Regions from separate parts of the Amycolatopsis sulphurea genome, predicted to be linked through region 3. Evidence: riboswitches for the same ligand, from Rfam matches in the RefSeq annotation. Region 3 holds a riboswitch; each other region holds the start of a gene.

Region 1 (5,133 bases), on a different contig from region 3:
GGTCCGGGTGGCCAGTGCGTCGAACAGGTCAGGGAGCCGGGCGGCCGGGACGTAGTGGTCGGCGAGTCCACAGTGGATCGCATCCGCCCCGCTGACACTGCCTGCGGTCAGCGCCACGTGCGTGCCGAGTTCACCCGGTGCACGCGAGAGCAGATAGGTGCCGCCGACGTCGGGCACGAAACCGATCCCGGCCTCCGGCATGGCCAGCCGGGTCCGGTCGGTGACCACCCGGTGGCTGCCGTGCGCGGAAACGCCGACCCCACCGCCCATCACGATCCCGTCCATGATCGCCAGGTACGGCTTCGGGTACCGGCCGATCAGCGCGTTCATCCGGTACTCGTCGGCCCAGAACTCGAGCGAGTCCGTACCGCCGGCCTTGGCGTCCTCGTAAATCGACCGGATGTCCCCGCCCGCGCACAGGCCGCGCTCGCCGGCGCCCTCGACCAGCACCGCGCGGACACCGGCGTCGTCCCGCCAGGACTGCAACTGCGCGATGATGGCGCGGACCATCTCGTGGTTCAGCGCGTTGAGCGCGCGTGGCCGGTTCAGCGTGATCCGGCCGAGTCCGCTGTGGACGATGAACTCGACTTCACTCACGAGGCCTCCTGCAGCATCCGGCGGGAAATGATGACCCGCATGATTTCGTTGGTCCCTTCCAGGATCTGGTGCACGCGCAGATCGCGCACGATCTTCTCCACGCCGTATTCGGTGAGGTAGCCGTAGCCCCCGTGCAGCTGGAGCGCCTCGTTCGCGACGGCGAACCCGGTGTCGGTGCAGAACCGCTTCGCCATCGCGGACAACGGGGTCGCCTCCGGATCACCCCGATCGTAGGCGTCGGCCGCGCGCCACAGGAGGGTCCGCGCCGCTTCCAGCTCGGTGCGCATGTCGGCAAGCCGGAACTGCAGCGCCTGCGCCTCGGAAAGCGGGCTGCCGAAGGCTTTGCGTTCGGTGAGGTGCCGAACCGCCTTGTCCAGCGCGGTCTTCGCCCCGCCGAGCGAGCACGCGGCGATGTTCAGCCGCCCGCCGTCCAGCGCCGCCATCGCGACCCGGAACCCGCTCCCGGCTTCGCCGAGCAGCGCGCTCTCCGGGACCCGCACTCCGTCCAGAATCACCTGCCGGGTCGGCTGCGCGTGCCAGCCCATCTTGCTTTCGTTGGGGCCGAAGGAAAGACCGGGGGTGTCCCGCTCCACGATGAACGCGGAGATCCCGCGCGCACCGGGGCCGCCGGTGCGGGCCAGCACCACGTACACCTCGGCCGTTCCCGCGCCGGAGATGAACTGCTTGACCCCGTCCAGCACGTACTCGCTGCCGTCCCGGCGGGCCTTCGTGGTGAGCGCGGCCGCGTCCGAACCCGCGCCCGGCTCGGTCAGGCAGTAGCTGCCCAGAGCCTCCATTGTGGACATCCGGGGCAGGTACCGATGCCGTTGCGCGGTATCGCCGAAGCGGTCGATCATCGCGGTGACCATGTTGTGGATCGAGATGTACGCGGCGATCGACGGGCAGCCGGTCGCCAGCGCCTCGAAGGCGAGCACGCCGTCGAACCGGCCCAGCTCGGAGCCGCCGACGTCCTCGGGCAGGTACAGGCCGCCGAGCCCGAGTTGCGCCGCCTTGCGCAGCACGTCGACCGGGAAATGCCGGTTCCGGTCCCAGTCCACCGCGTGCGGGGCCAGATGCTCCGCGGCGAACTCCGCCGCCGTCTGGCGTACCGCACGCTGTTCGTCGGTGAGATGCATGGCGGGCCTCAGTCCATCGTCGGGATGACGAAGGAGGCGTCTTCCTTGATGCCGGACGGCCAGCGCGAGGTGACCGTCTTCGTCTTGGTGTAGAAGCGGATCGAGTCCGGGCCGTGCTGATTGAGGTCGCCGAAGCCGGACCGCTTCCAGCCGCCGAAGGTATGGTAGGCGATCGGCACCGGAATGGGCACGTTCACCCCGACCATGCCGGTGTCGACGCGCGAGGTGAAGTCCCGCGCGGTGTCGCCGTCGCGGGTGAAGATCGCGACGCCGTTGCCGTATTCGTGCTCGCTCGGCAGCCGCAGGGCCTCCTCGTACGTGTCGGCCCGCACGATCGAAAGGACCGGGCCGAAGATCTCCTCCCGGTAGATCCGCATGTCCGGGGTGACCCGGTCGAACAGGCAGCCGCCCAGGAAGAAGCCGTTCTCGTGACCGGGCACGGTCAGGTCGCGGCCGTCCACCACCAGTTCGGCGCCCTCCGCCACGCCGACGCGGACGTAATCCCGGGCACGCTGTGCGGCCGCGGCGGTGACCAGCGGCCCGAAGTCGGACGTCTCGGCCAGCGCCGGGCCGACCTTCAGGTTCCGCACCCGTTCGGCGAGCCGCTCGACGAGTGCGTCCGCGGTGGCCTCGCCGACCGGGACGGCGACCGAGATCGCCATGCACCGCTCCCCCGCGGACCCGTAACCGGCGCCGACCAACGCGTCCACGACCTGGTCGAGATCGGCGTCGGGCATCACGATCATGTGGTTCTTCGCACCGCCGAAGCACTGCGCCCGCTTGCCGTGCGCGGCCGCGGTGGCGTACACGTACTGCGCGATGTCGGACGACCCGACGAAACCGACCGCCTGCACCCGGGGCTCGGTCAGGAGCGCGTCGACCGCCTCCTTGTCGCCGTTGACCACCGAGAACACGCCCGGCGGCAGACCGGCCTTGAGGAACAGCTCCGCCAGCCGCAGCGGCACGGACGGGTCCCGCTCGGACGGCTTGAGCACGAACGCGTTGCCGCAGGCGATCGCCGGCGCGGCCTTCCACAGCGGGATCATCGCCGGGAAGTTGAACGGGGTGATCCCGGCGACCACGCCGAGCGGCTGCCGCATCGAGTAGACGTCGATGCCGGTGCCCGCGCTGTCGCTGTACTCGCCCTTGAGCAGGTGCGGGATACCGAGCGCGAACTCGACCACTTCGAGCCCGCGCTGGATGTCGCCGTGCGCGTCGGCGACGGTCTTGCCGTGCTCGGACGACAGCAGCTGCGCGAGGCTGTCCTCGCCGTGGCGCACCAGGTCGAGGAAGCGCATCAGCACCCGGGCGCGCCGCTGCGGGTTCCACCGCGCCCATTCCCGCTGCCCTTCGACGGCGATGTCCACCGCGGCGGCGACCTCATCGACGGAGGCCAGCGGTACTCGTGCCTGCACCGCGCCGGTGCTGGGGTCGAAGACGTCGGAGAACCGCCCGGAGGTGCCGGGGATCGGCTTGCCTCCGATGAAGTGGGTGAGTTCGGGGATCATGATCAGCCTTTCGGAAAGCACGCAGGAGGAGGCCGGGGCGCACGGCAGCGAGCCGCGACGACCGGCAGGGCGCAGGCACCGGATGACGAGCGCGGTCACCCCGGGCACCGGGGACCGCACACCACTGCCCGGGCGCCGATCGGCCCGTCACAGCGCACGGCCCCGGCACGGCAGGCACCGGGCACGCCACCGCTGCCGCGCCCGCCGGACGGGCGCGGCGGCGCTACCGGGGCACCTGGGGTGGACCGGCGGCGTTCGCGCAGGCAGGAAGAATCCGCATGCGTTCTGCTCCATCCTCGTGGACGAACACGGACGTCCACAGCCGGTATCCTGGCTCCCGGATCTGCGGCGCCCCGGCCTTCCCGGCTCGCGCCAGTGGCCTTGCCTCGGGGACCGCTCCCCGGTCACAGTGGCGGGACCGCGCCGGATTCGCACCGGACTTCCCTGCACCGTGGACCTTGGTGACACCATAAAGTAGGAAGTCCTACTATGTCGAGAGTGGCGCAGCCCTCATCGCGCGGTCACGGCGCCGGCGGGTAGGGCAGCACCCCGCTGGCGTGCTCGTCCACCCGCAGCGGCCGGCCGATCGCCGGGAACGCCCGCTGCGGGCAGGCCGGGCGTTCGCACACCTTGCAGCCCATCCCGATCGGGGTCACCGCGGCGCCGGCGCCCAGCGCCAGCCCGTCGGAGTAGACCAGGCGCACGGCGTGCCGCAGTTCGCAGCCGAGCCCGATGGCGAAGGTCTTGCCCGGTTCGCCGTGCCCGCCGGTGCTGCCGGTGACCGTGCGGGCGAGCCAGAAGTACTTCTTGCCGTCCGGCAGCTCGGCGATCTGGGTGAGGATCCGGCCGGGCGCGGCGAACGCCTCGTAGACTATCCACAGTGGACACGAGCCGCCGACCCGGGAGAAGTGGAACCCGGTGGCGGACTGGCGTTTCGAGATGTTGCCCGCGCGGTCCACCCGCACGAAGGAGAACGGCACGCCGCGTGCACCGCGACGCTGCAATGTGGACAGCCGGTGGCAGACCGTTTCAAAGCCCACGCCGAACTCGCCGGACAGCAGGGTGACGTCGTAGCGCAGCCGTTCGGCCGCGCCCAGGAAAACCCGATACGGCAACACCAGCGCGCCCGCGTAGTAGTTCGCCAGCCCGATGCGCAGCAGCCGCCGGGCGGTCTCGTCGCCGAACCCGGCCCGCTCGGCCAGCCGCGTGATCTCGTCTCCTGATTCCAGCATCGCCAGCTCCGAGGCGAGCCGGAACGCGGCCTGCCCCGGCCGCAACGCGGGCGCGAGCCGCAACACCTTGCGGCGGCCGTCGAATTCGTGCCGTCCGGTACCCAGCGGCTCGCTGACCACCCGGACGCCGTGCCGGTCCTGCAACGCGGTGATCAGCCCCGAACGCACCTCGCCGGGACGCAGCCTCAGATGCGCGGACAGCTCTTCGGCACTGCGGTCGAGCGCCGCGACGTGGTTATTACGGGTGTAAAACCAATCACGCACCTGTTCGTGCGGCTGCTGCGCGGCGGTCTGGTCCATGCCCTGCTCCGCGGTGAGCGCGGCGATGTTCTCCACCGATTCCCGGTAACGCCGGTGCAGCGCGACCACCATCCGCGCGACGTCGGGCAGTTTCGTGGTCAGCTCGTCCACCGCGCCGGGCGAGACCGCTCCGTCGAGAGTGTCGTCGGCGAACACTTCCCGCACGTCGGCGACGAGACGCGCGGTGTCCTGCGCGGCGAAGAACTCCGCGTCCACCCCGAACTGCCCGGTGAGCTTCAGCAGCACGGCGAGGGTGAGCGGGCGGCCGTTGTGTTCCAGCTGGTTGACGTAACTGGGCGAGATGCCGAGCGCCCTGGCCAATTCGGACTGCGAAAGGGAACGGTCCTCCCGCAGCTGCCG
Region 2 (5,133 bases), on a different contig from region 3:
AACCGGCTCGGCCACCAGCACGAGCACGCACCCGGCCACCCCGCATAGCGCGACCAGCGTTTCCGGCAACCGCCACGGATCAGGCCGATAAGTCGTCCGCCGCACCCGGCGTCCGCCGAGCACGAAACCGGTGGCAGCCACGAAGAGCCCGGCGACCAGCATCGGCACGCCGAGCCAGGACGAGGAGCCGTCCAGCACGCCGTACACCCCGACGGCGACCCCGGCCAGCCCGGCGAGCACACAGACCGCGATCAGCACGCGGACCTGCCGTCCGAGGTAGCCGCGACGGCCGTAGCCCCGGGAATCCATGGCCGCCGCCAGCTGCAACGACCGGTCCATCGCATCGGCCAGCACCGGCACGAAGATCCCCTTTACGAAACGCAGGCCACGGGTCCGCCCGGCCCGCAACCTTCGCGCACGCCGTACCCGGTGCACGCTTTCCACCAGCTGCGGTGCCACGGACAACGCGACGGTGACCGCCGTGCCCACTTCATACAACGCCGCCGGCACCGCTTTCAGCAGGCGTTTCGGGTTCGCCAGCGCGTTCGCGGCGCCGACACAGAGCACGATCGTGGCCAGCCGCAGGCCGTCGTAGAAGCCGCCGAGCAGCTCCTCGGCCGACGTGGGGCCGAGCAGCTCGATCCCGGCGGCCGCGGCGGGCAGCGGAATCCGAGGCAGGGTGAACAGCACGTGCCCGCCGTCCTCGCCGCCGATCAGGATCCGGAACAGCACCCGCGAGATCAGGATGACCGCGGCGACCAGTGCGTACATCCGGAACGCCAGCGCCCACGGCGCGTCGCCACGCCGGGCGACCACGACGAACCCGGCCACCGCGAGCACCAGCCCGAGCAGCAGCGGGTTCGTGGTCCGGCTCGCGATGACCGCGAGCGCGAGCGCCCACACCCACCACGCGCCGGGATGCAGCGCCCGCGGACTAGGCCGCACCACGCCGGCGCCGGATCGCGGTGACCACCCCGGCCACCGCGATCAGCACGACGACCACGATGCCCACGACCAGTCCCCACGGGAAACCGCTGTCCGAAGTGGACGATTCGGCGGCGGGCGCGGGATCGTTCGCCTTGCGCACCGGGGCGGTCCGCGGCGGCGGGTAGTCGGTGTAGGACTTGCCGATCGCGAAGGACCAGCCCTCGAAACTGCCCGCAGGCGGCTTCCAGCCCTGCACGCCGACCTGGCTCGACTCCCATTTGCCGCCGTTGGTGGCGGTCCAGAAGCTCCAGGTGGCGTTCTCCGGCGGCATTCCGGTGCAGGCCTGGTCCGCGGGCTTGTTCTCGATCTTGCACAGCAGGGCCAGCCCGTACTTGCCCGAACCGGCCAGCTCCAGCCCGGCGTTCTGCAGCGCAGTGAGCCCGTTCTCCTGCGGCCCCGTAGCGCAGCGGATGAGCGGGTCCCCGCCCAGACCCTGGAAGTCGACGATCACGGTGACCCCGTTTTCGTCCGGGCAGTACCCGGCGGTGCCCTTGCCGGGCACGGTCGCCGAGGCGGGCGCGGCGCCGCTCAGCCCGGTACCGATCAGAAGTACGCACCCGGCGAGGACTCGCCCCCAGTGGCGCGCGTGTGTGAACCGCATGTCAGATGAACCTCGCATCGATCGGGCCACGGCGGGCGATCCGGCTCGCGGCCCGGCGAAGGGGCCGCTCACGGTTGCGGGCCAGCGCCGGAATCCCACCGGCTTCCCCCGTTCGTGGCGTAGAACTCGTCGACGTTAACCCACCTCAGGCACTCTTCGGAAGCGACCGCGGCCACACCTACACTTCCGGACGTGGAATCCGGACAGCTGCGCGTCGGCCTCGTCGGAACCGGTCCGTGGGCGGCCAGGGTGCACGCACCCGGGCTGGCCGAGCATCCGAGCACCGTGCTCAGTGCAGTGTGGAGCCGCCGCCCGGAGGCCGCGCAGTCGCTCGCGGAGACCTACGACACCGTGGCCGCCGGCCGCATCGACGAGCTGTTCGACCAGGTCGACGCGATCGCTTTCGCGGTGCCACCGGCCGTGCAGGCAGAGATCGCACCGCGCGCCGCAGCAGCGGGCAAGCACCTGATCCTGGAGAAGCCGATCGCCGCCGACCTGCCCGGCGCGCGGCGGCTGGCCGACGCGGTCACCGAAGCCGGAGTCGCGTCGCTGGTGATGCTCACGCTGCGTTTCGCACAGGAGACCCGCGACTGGCTCGACGGAATCAACCAGGCCGGCGGCTGGCGAGGCGGCGGCGCGCGCTGGCTGTCCGGCGCGTTGCTCGGCGGTCAGTACGCCGGCTCGGCGTGGCGGCAAGACCCGTCGGGCGGTGCACTCGCGGACATCGGACCGCACGCGTTCGATCTGCTCGACGCCGCGCTCGGCCCGATCACCGAGGTGCTCGCCGCGCACCGCGGCGCGGAAGATCTCTGGCATGTGTTGCTGGCCCACGAGAACGGGGCGACCAGCACCGCGACGCTCACCCTGCGGCTGCCGGTGCAACCGACCGTAGCGGAGGTCGCGGTGTACGGCGAGCACGGCTACCGGAGGTTTAGCCGGTCGGGTACTGCCGCCGAGTCGTATACCGCACTGCTGGATGATTTCGCGGCCATGGTATCCAGCGGAATTTCCACGCACCCGTGTGATGTGCGCAGGGGTGTGCACCTGGCGTGGATCGTCGACCGTGTACGCGCGCTGACCGGCCGATAACCCTCGATCGTCCCTTGTGGAGCGTGACTCTTCCGATCCACTATGGACACCCCATGCACGGGATCCCGTTTCCCGCCACCGAAGGATTCACCGAATAGGGCGGGTCACCCTGTGTGTCTGGCGGATCCCGCGTCGCAATGGTGACCTTGGAGCAGGAAACAAGCGGTTCGCCGAGGGGTTCGAGAAGGGAAGCGCATGGGTGCTCTGCTGCGCGCTTTCTGGGGGATCATTCCGGCCACAGCCATCGCGCTGCCGTACGCGATGCTGTGCTGGCCGTTGCTCACCGTCCGCCGGCGGCGAAGAGCCGGTGTCAGCCTGGCCCGCGCTTCCGCGACCGCCGGGGCGGACGTGCTGATCGTGACGCTCGCCGCGCTGGTGCTGATCCTGGTCACGATGCCGGTCGGCGACAGCCACAGCAGCACGCTGGACCTGATGCCCGGCGCCGATCTCGCCGAGGCGTACGCCGACGGAGGCTCGCTGTGGCAGGTGCTCGGCAACCTGTTCCTGCTGCTGCCGCTGGCCGCGCTGGTGCCGCTGCGGGTGCCCCGGCTGCGCTCGGCCGGCCGGATCGCCCTTCTCGCGCTGGTTCTGTCCGTGCTGGTGGAGGCGACCCAGTTCGTGCTCCACAACGGCCGGGTCACCTCGACCGACGACGTGCTGCTGAACACGCTGGGTGCGGTACTCGGCGCGGCCGCGACCCGGCCCGGGTGGCGGCGGCTGGATCAGCCGGTGCCGGCGATCCCGGAGCAGCTGCGGCGGACCGTCTGCGTGGCCCCGATCCAGCTGCACAGCAGCCGTCCCGCGTCCAGCGCCCGGTACGCCGGGCTCAGCCACCCGGAACAGCCGTGAAAATCCGGTTGCGCCTACCGGCAGACTGAACGCAGTACCCGTTTCGGACGAAGGAATGCCTATGTTCGCCGCCACGGCCCGCGTCGGCCGAGGTCCGGCCTGACGCGAATAAGCCCGCCGTTCGCGCACGCACCGTGCCCGAGCGTCGCCGCGTCCTGCATTCCTTCGCCCGAAAGGGTTTCTTCCGCATGTCTGCCATTCAGGCTTATGTCCGTACGACCGCACCTCGCGGCCGGGACACCGAACGGATCGGACCGTTCCTCGCGACTTTTTCCCGCGAGAGCAGCAATCCGATGCTCAACTACGCGATCCCGGACGAGGGCGCCGAGCCGTCCCCGGCCGAGCTGACCGAGCTGACCGAGCTGACCGCCGCGTATCGCGACCGGGATCTCTTGCCACGGCTGGAGTTCTTCACCGAGGTGGCGCCCGCCCTGGAGACGGCGCTGACTTCGGCCGGATACCGGCTGGAGCGCCGGATCCCGTTGATGACCTGCACTCCCGCCGGGTTCGTCGACCGGCCGGCGCCGCCCGGATTCCGGCTGCGGGAACCGGAATCGGACGCCGACCGGCGGCGGCTGCGGTCGATGCAGAACGTCGCGTACGGTGCGGGACCGGAGGTCTCCGACACCGAGGTGGCCCAGACGCGCGAAGACCTCCACCTGCTCGCGCAGGACTGCGTGAGCGGCGAGATCGCCGGCGGCGGGGTGGCGCTGGAGATCGTTTGCGGCATCAGCGAAGTGGCCGGGATCGCGGTAGCCGGGCCGTTTCGCCGGCGCGGCCTCGCGGCGGCCGTCACCGCACGGCTCACCAGGAGCGTGCACGAGCGCGGCGCCGGGTTCGCGTTCCTCACTCCGGCGAACGAGGGCGTCGGCACGATGTACCGCAAGGTCGGCTACCAGGACTGCGGTGACTGCGTGCACATGTCCCGGCAAAGTTGGTCGAGGACCGTGATCAGCAGAGAGAGCCGTGGCTGCCGCGTCATCATCGACGACACCTGCCATCTCGATCGATTACGCCCGGCAGCAGGCGAAGCGGAGGTGTTCGAGGCGCGCGACCACCTCGCACTGTGCGCCAGCCCTGTCCCGGGTCTGTGAAGGGGCCCTTCACAGACTCAGAGTCCGTGAAGGGCCCCTTCACAGACCTCCGCCGTCTGCGCAGGGCCCCTCACGCCGACTTTGCCGACACCCTGCGGAGCGTGCACGAGCGCGGCGCCGGGTTCGCGTTCCTCACTCCGGCGAACGAGGGCGTCGGCACGATGTACCGCAAGGTCGGCTACCAGGACTGCGGTGACTGCGTGCACATGTACCTCGAGTAGTCCACTCCGGACACTCGACCGATCGCCCGCAGCGCTTATAACACAAGTAGTGCGACATGTCCAAAGATGTCGCACTCATCGGCCCGTTCATACTGATCCTCCTGCCCATAAGTTCACAGATCCTCTGGGGAAAGTGAACTGCGACACATGGACCATGGCGGTACCGGCCGATTGTTCTAGCGTGAGCCGACGTGCGGCTGATCCCATACCCCACCCGGACGTCACTGGAACCCGGTGTACCCGGCCACCGCCGGACGCATCGACATCCCCAGCGCCGCATCTACCCCATCTG
Region 3 (5,133 bases):
CGCGGGCTGTGGGACGAGGTCATGGTCAGCGACCTCAAGTACTTCGACGGCAGCCTCGGCCAGATCGACCGCGTGCCGGACGACCTCAAGGCGCTGTACGCGACCGCGTTCGAGATCGAGTCGAAGTGGCTGGTGGACGCGGGTTCGCGGCGCCAGAAGTGGATCGACCAGGCACAATCGCTGAACCTCTACATCGACGCGCCGAGCGGACGCAAGCTCGATGAGCTGTACCGCTACGCCTGGCACAAGGGGCTCAAGACCACGTACTACCTGCGGGCCCGCTCGGCCACGCACGTGGAGAAGAGCACCCTGCGCGGCACCGACGGCAAGCTGAACGCGGTGTCGGCCACCCCCGCCGCTGCCGCCCCCGCCGCAAGCCCGGCAGCGGCCCCGTCGGCCGGTCCCGCTCCGTCTGCCGGTCTAGCCCCGTCGGCCGGTCCCGCCCCGGCCTCTTCGCCGTCGGCCGCCCCGGCCCCGGCGCCGTCTCCTTCGCCGAGCCCGGCTCCGTCGCCCAGCCCTGCCGCCGCGGTCCCGGCCACCCCGCCCGCCGCGCAGCCGGAATCGAAGGAGCTGCCGAAGGTGGACGACGTGGACTTCGTCGCCACCGAAGGCGCCGCCTGCCGTATCGACGACCCCGACTGCGAAGCCTGCCAGTAACCGCCCGACGAGCTGTGAAGGGCCCCTTCACGGACTCTGAGTCCGTGAAGGGGCCCTTCACAGCCCTGAACCTTGAGGTGAGTGGACTATGACCAACGTGGAGAGCACGGACGCGACCGGGCTCGGCCGGATCGAGGTCGGCGCGGGCCGGATCGACGTCGACGACAAGCGGATGATCAACGCCCGCGCCGACGTGAACCAGCTGCTGCCGATGAAGTACCGCTGGGCCTGGGACAAGTACCTGGCCGGCTGCAACAACCACTGGATGCCGACCGAGGTCGCGATGCAGGCCGACATCGCGCTGTGGAAGTCCGCCGACGGCCTGACCGAGGACGAGCGGCAGATGCTCAAGCGCAACCTCGGCTTCTTCGCCACCGCGGAATCCTTGGTGGCCAACAACATCGTGCTCGCGGTGTACCGGCAGATCACCAACCCGGAGTGCCGCCAGTACCTGCTGCGCCAGGCCTTCGAGGAGGCCGTGCACACGCACACCTTCCAGTACATCTGCGAGAGCCTCGGCCTGGTCGAGGGCGAGCTGTTCAACATGTACCGCGAGGTACCGTCCATTTCGGACAAGGACGCCTGGGCGCTGAGGTACACCCAGCACCTGGAGGACCCGGACTTCGAGACCGGCACGCCGGAGGCGGACACCGCGTTCCTGCGCGACCTGGTGGCGTTCTACGTGATCTTCGAGGGCATGTGGTTCTACACCGGTTTCGCGCAGATCCTGTCGCTGGGCCGGCGGAACAAGATGGTCGGCATCGCCGAGCAGTACCAGTACATCCTGCGGGACGAGTCGATCCACCTGAACTTCGGCATCGACTGCATCAACCAGATCAAGATCGAGAACCCGCACCTGTGGACCGAGCAGTTCCAGGCCGAGGTCCGGCAGATGCTGACCGACGCCTGCGAGCTGGAGGTCGCCTACGCGCGCGACACCATGCCGCGGGGCATGCTGGGCCTCTCGGCGCAGCTGTGCGAGCAGTACATGCACTTCATCACCGACCGGCGCGCCCAGCAGATCGGGCTGGCGCCGATCTTCGGGGAGACCGAGAACCCGTTCCCGTGGATGTCGGAGGCGATGGACCTGAAGAAGGAGAAGAACTTCTTCGAGACCCGGGTCATCGAGTACCAGTCGGGCGGCGCGCTGGACTGGGACTGACCCCGCACTCATGATCCCGCACTCCGGGAATCGAGTGCGACTTGTGCCGTCCCCGGCCACGACCCGCTAGGCTCGGCCACGCCACTGGTTCGCCAGTACGTGGCCGAGCCTGTTTTCCGCGCGGCCGCGCACTGGGGAGGCAACAGGGAACCCGGTGCGAATCCGGGACTGCCCCGCAGCGGTATGTGGGAACGACAGCCGTCACCGCGAGAGCGGTACAGCACTGGGCGCGAGCCCGGGAAGCGACGGCCGGTAGGCACGAGCGGTATGCCCACGAGTCCGAAGACCTGCCCGTGGCACGCGCGCCGAAGGCGTGCGTGAGTCCGGGCCTCGTGGGACAAGGCACGACCGAAGCACGGCTCTCGCGTGCCCGGGCTCATCCGGCGAGCACGTGAGGATGCATTGCTGTGAACACACCGGGCACCCTGAACACCCTGGGCACCACGGTCCTCGGTCATCCGAGGATCGGGCCGGACCGGGAGCTCAAGCGAGCGCTGGAGGCCTACTGGGCGGGCAAGGTCACCGAGACCGGCCTGCTGGAGACCGGGCGGAGGCTGCGCGAGCGGACCTGGACCGCTCTGCGCGACACCGGTCTCGGCTCGATCCCGTCGAGCACTTTCTCCCACTACGATCAGGTGCTCGACGTCGCCGCGCTGTTCGGCGCGCTGCCCGGGCGTTTCACCCGGCTGGGCCTTTCCCCGCTGGACACCTACTTCGCCGCCGCCCGCGGGGTGCCGGACGCGCCCGCGCTGGAGATGACCAAGTGGTTCGACACGAACTACCACTACCTCGTCCCGGAACTCGGCCCGGACAGCCGGTTCACGCTGACCGGCACCGCCCCGCTCGACGAGGTCCGCGAAGCGAAGGCGCTGGGCATCACCCCGCGGCCGGTGCTGGTCGGACCGGTCACCTTCCTGTTGCTGGCCAAGGCGGACACCCCCGGGTTCGAGCCGATCGAACTGCTCGACGAGCTGCTGCCCGCCTACGTCGAGCTGCTGCGCCGCCTGCGGGCCGAGGGCGTGGAGTGGGTACAGCTGGACGAACCGGCGTTCGCCGCCGACCGGAGCACCGCCGAGCTGAACGCGCTCACCCGCGCCTACCACGTGCTGGCGAAGGAGACCGAACGGCCGAAGCTGCTGGTCGCCGGATACTTCGGCAAATTGGGCCGGGCGCTGGGTGTCCTCGCCCGCTCCCCGATCGAGGCGCTGGCCGTCGACCTGGTCACCGACGAGTCCTTTGTGGACGATGTGGCGGCGGAAGGCGCGCTGCGCGACAAGGAAATCCTCGCCGGGGTCGTGGACGGGCGCAATGTGTGGCGCACCGATCCGGACCGCGCGCTCGCGTGCGCGCGGCGACTGGCCGGCACCGCTGCCCGGGTCAGCGTGAGCACCTCGTGTTCGCTGCTGCACGTGCCCTACGACGTGACCGCGGAGACGCGGCTCGAACCGCGGCTGCAGAGCTGGCTCGCGTTCGCGCGGCAGAAGGTCGACGAGGTGGTGCTGCTCGGCCGTGCGCTCGACGGCGAGGACGTGGACCTCGCCCCGGCGCGCGCCGCGGTGGCCGATCGCGCCGGCGCCACCGAGCTGACCGACCCGGCGGTCCGCGGCAGGCTCGCCGGGCTGACCGAAGCGGACGCCGTCCGCCCGCCGTACGCGCAGCGTGCCGCCGCCCAGTCGGCCGCGTTGGACCTGCCGGATCTGCCGACCACGACCATCGGTTCCTTCCCACAGACCGGCGACGTGCGCCGCGCCCGCGCCGCGCACCGGGCGGGCAAGCTCGGCGCCGAGGAGTACCGGGGCGCCATGCGCGCGGAGATCGAACGCGTGGTCCGGCTGCAAGAAGACCTCGGCCTGGACGTGCTCGTGCACGGCGAGCCGGAGCGCAACGACATGGTGCAGTACTTCGCCGAGCAGCTGGCCGGGTTCGCGGCCACCGAGCACGGCTGGGTGCAGTCCTACGGTTCGCGCTGCGTGCGCCCGCCGATCCTGTTCGGCGACGTCTCGCGGCCGGAGCCGATGACCGTCGAGTGGGCGCGGTATGCCCAGAGCCTCACCAGCCGCCCGGTGAAGGGCATGCTGACCGGTCCGGTGACCATCCTGGCCTGGTCGTTCGTCCGCGACGACCAGCCGCTCGGCGACACCGCGCGGCAGGTCGCGCTGGCCATCCGCGACGAGGTGGCCGATCTGGAGGCGGCTGGCATCCGCGTCATCCAGGTCGACGAGCCGGCGCTGCGGGAGCTGCTGCCCCTGCGAACGGCCGCGCACGACGCGTACTTCGCCTGGGCGGTGCACGCGTTCCGGCTGGCCACCTCCGGCGTCGAGGACCGCACACAGATCCACACGCACATGTGCTACTCCGAATTCGGCGAGGTGCTGCCCGCGATCGACGCGCTGGAGGCCGACGTGACCAGCATCGAGGCCGCCCGGTCGAAAATGGAGGTGCTGGCCGACCTGACCTCCGCCGGATTCGCCCGCGGCGTCGGGCCCGGTGTCTACGACATCCACTCGCCGCGGGTCCCGGACTCCGGTGAGGTGACCGGCCTGGTCCGCACCGCACTGGCCGCGGTGCCCGCCGATCGCCTGTGGGTCAACCCGGACTGCGGACTGAAGACCCGCGGTTACGCCGAGGTGGAACCCGCACTGCGCCACCTGGTCGGCGCGGCCCGTCAGCTCCGCGGCGAACCCCGCTGAGCCCCGGCCGCTGACCAGTAAAGGCTGTGAAGGGGCCCTTCACGGACTCTGAGTCCGTGAAGGGCCCCTTCACAGCCCTCCAGCCGCCGCTCCGGCTGGTCGGTCTCACCCGGACGGGCCACAGCGCAAACGTTGTCACCGGGTCAACAGCAGCGCACCCTGGGAACTGTCCAAGATCCCCAAGCCTGGAGGTGGTCGGCGATGGCCGGTACGGCAGCCCGGATCGCGGCGTTGCGGGAGCGGGTGCCGCCGTTGACCGCGGTTCCGTTGCCGCGGGCCGTGGACGAGCGATGGCTCGGGGCGCGGTTTCCGGTGCGGGCGCTGGCCGAGCCACCGTCCGGGAGCGGGCTGGCGCCGGTGCTCGGCGACGACGGGCCGCCGGTGGTCGGGCACGCGCCGGACATGATGCGGTTCGGGCTCGAATTCACCATGCGCCGGTTCGCGCAGTACGGGCCGGTGTACTGGACCGGCGCGTTCGGCCGCCGGATCGTGTCGCTGTCCGGGCCGGAGGCCACCCGGATCGCGCTGGTGAACAAGGACAAGGCGTTCTCGCAGGAGGGCTGGAACTTCTTCATCGAGCGCTTCTTCGACCGCGGGCTGATGCTGCTGGACTTCGGCGAGCAT

Evidence for each region. Region 3 has a riboswitch for cobalamin ahead of metE (5-methyltetrahydropteroyltriglutamate--homocysteine S-methyltransferase). Riboswitches for the same ligand answer to the same signal wherever they lie in the genome.
Region 1: linked by a shared signal. The riboswitch ahead of ATK36_RS30520 (CoA-acylating methylmalonate-semialdehyde dehydrogenase) and the one ahead of metE (5-methyltetrahydropteroyltriglutamate--homocysteine S-methyltransferase) in region 3 are both predicted to bind cobalamin.
Region 2: linked by a shared signal. The riboswitch ahead of ATK36_RS18270 (hypothetical protein) and the one ahead of metE (5-methyltetrahydropteroyltriglutamate--homocysteine S-methyltransferase) in region 3 are both predicted to bind cobalamin.

The regions. Positions count from the first base shown of each region.
Region 1 covers NZ_PDJK01000002.1:5,372,232-5,377,364, reverse strand. Annotated here, with positions in the region: gene ATK36_RS30530 (enoyl-CoA hydratase/isomerase family protein) at 1-597, opposite strand, end outside; gene ATK36_RS30525 (acyl-CoA dehydrogenase family protein) at 594-1,733, opposite strand; gene ATK36_RS30520 (CoA-acylating methylmalonate-semialdehyde dehydrogenase) at 1,742-3,241, opposite strand; cobalamin riboswitch at 3,545-3,728, opposite strand; gene ATK36_RS30515 (short-chain fatty acyl-CoA regulator family protein) at 3,763-5,133, opposite strand, start outside.
Region 2 covers NZ_PDJK01000002.1:2,596,771-2,601,903, reverse strand. Annotated here, with positions in the region: gene ATK36_RS18275 (CbiQ family ECF transporter T component) at 1-948, opposite strand, end outside; gene ATK36_RS18270 (hypothetical protein) at 935-1,588, opposite strand; cobalamin riboswitch at 1,606-1,747, opposite strand; gene ATK36_RS18265 (Gfo/Idh/MocA family protein) at 1,781-2,677, shown strand; gene ATK36_RS18260 (VanZ family protein) at 2,873-3,526, shown strand; gene ATK36_RS18255 (GNAT family N-acetyltransferase) at 3,715-4,620, shown strand.
Region 3 covers NZ_PDJK01000001.1:254,146-259,278, reverse strand. Annotated here, with positions in the region: gene ATK36_RS01200 (ribonucleoside-diphosphate reductase subunit alpha) at 1-657, shown strand, start outside; gene ATK36_RS01195 (ribonucleotide-diphosphate reductase subunit beta) at 746-1,819, shown strand; cobalamin riboswitch at 1,931-2,110, shown strand; gene metE (5-methyltetrahydropteroyltriglutamate--homocysteine S-methyltransferase) at 2,245-4,509, shown strand; gene ATK36_RS01185 (cytochrome P450) at 4,711-5,133, shown strand, end outside.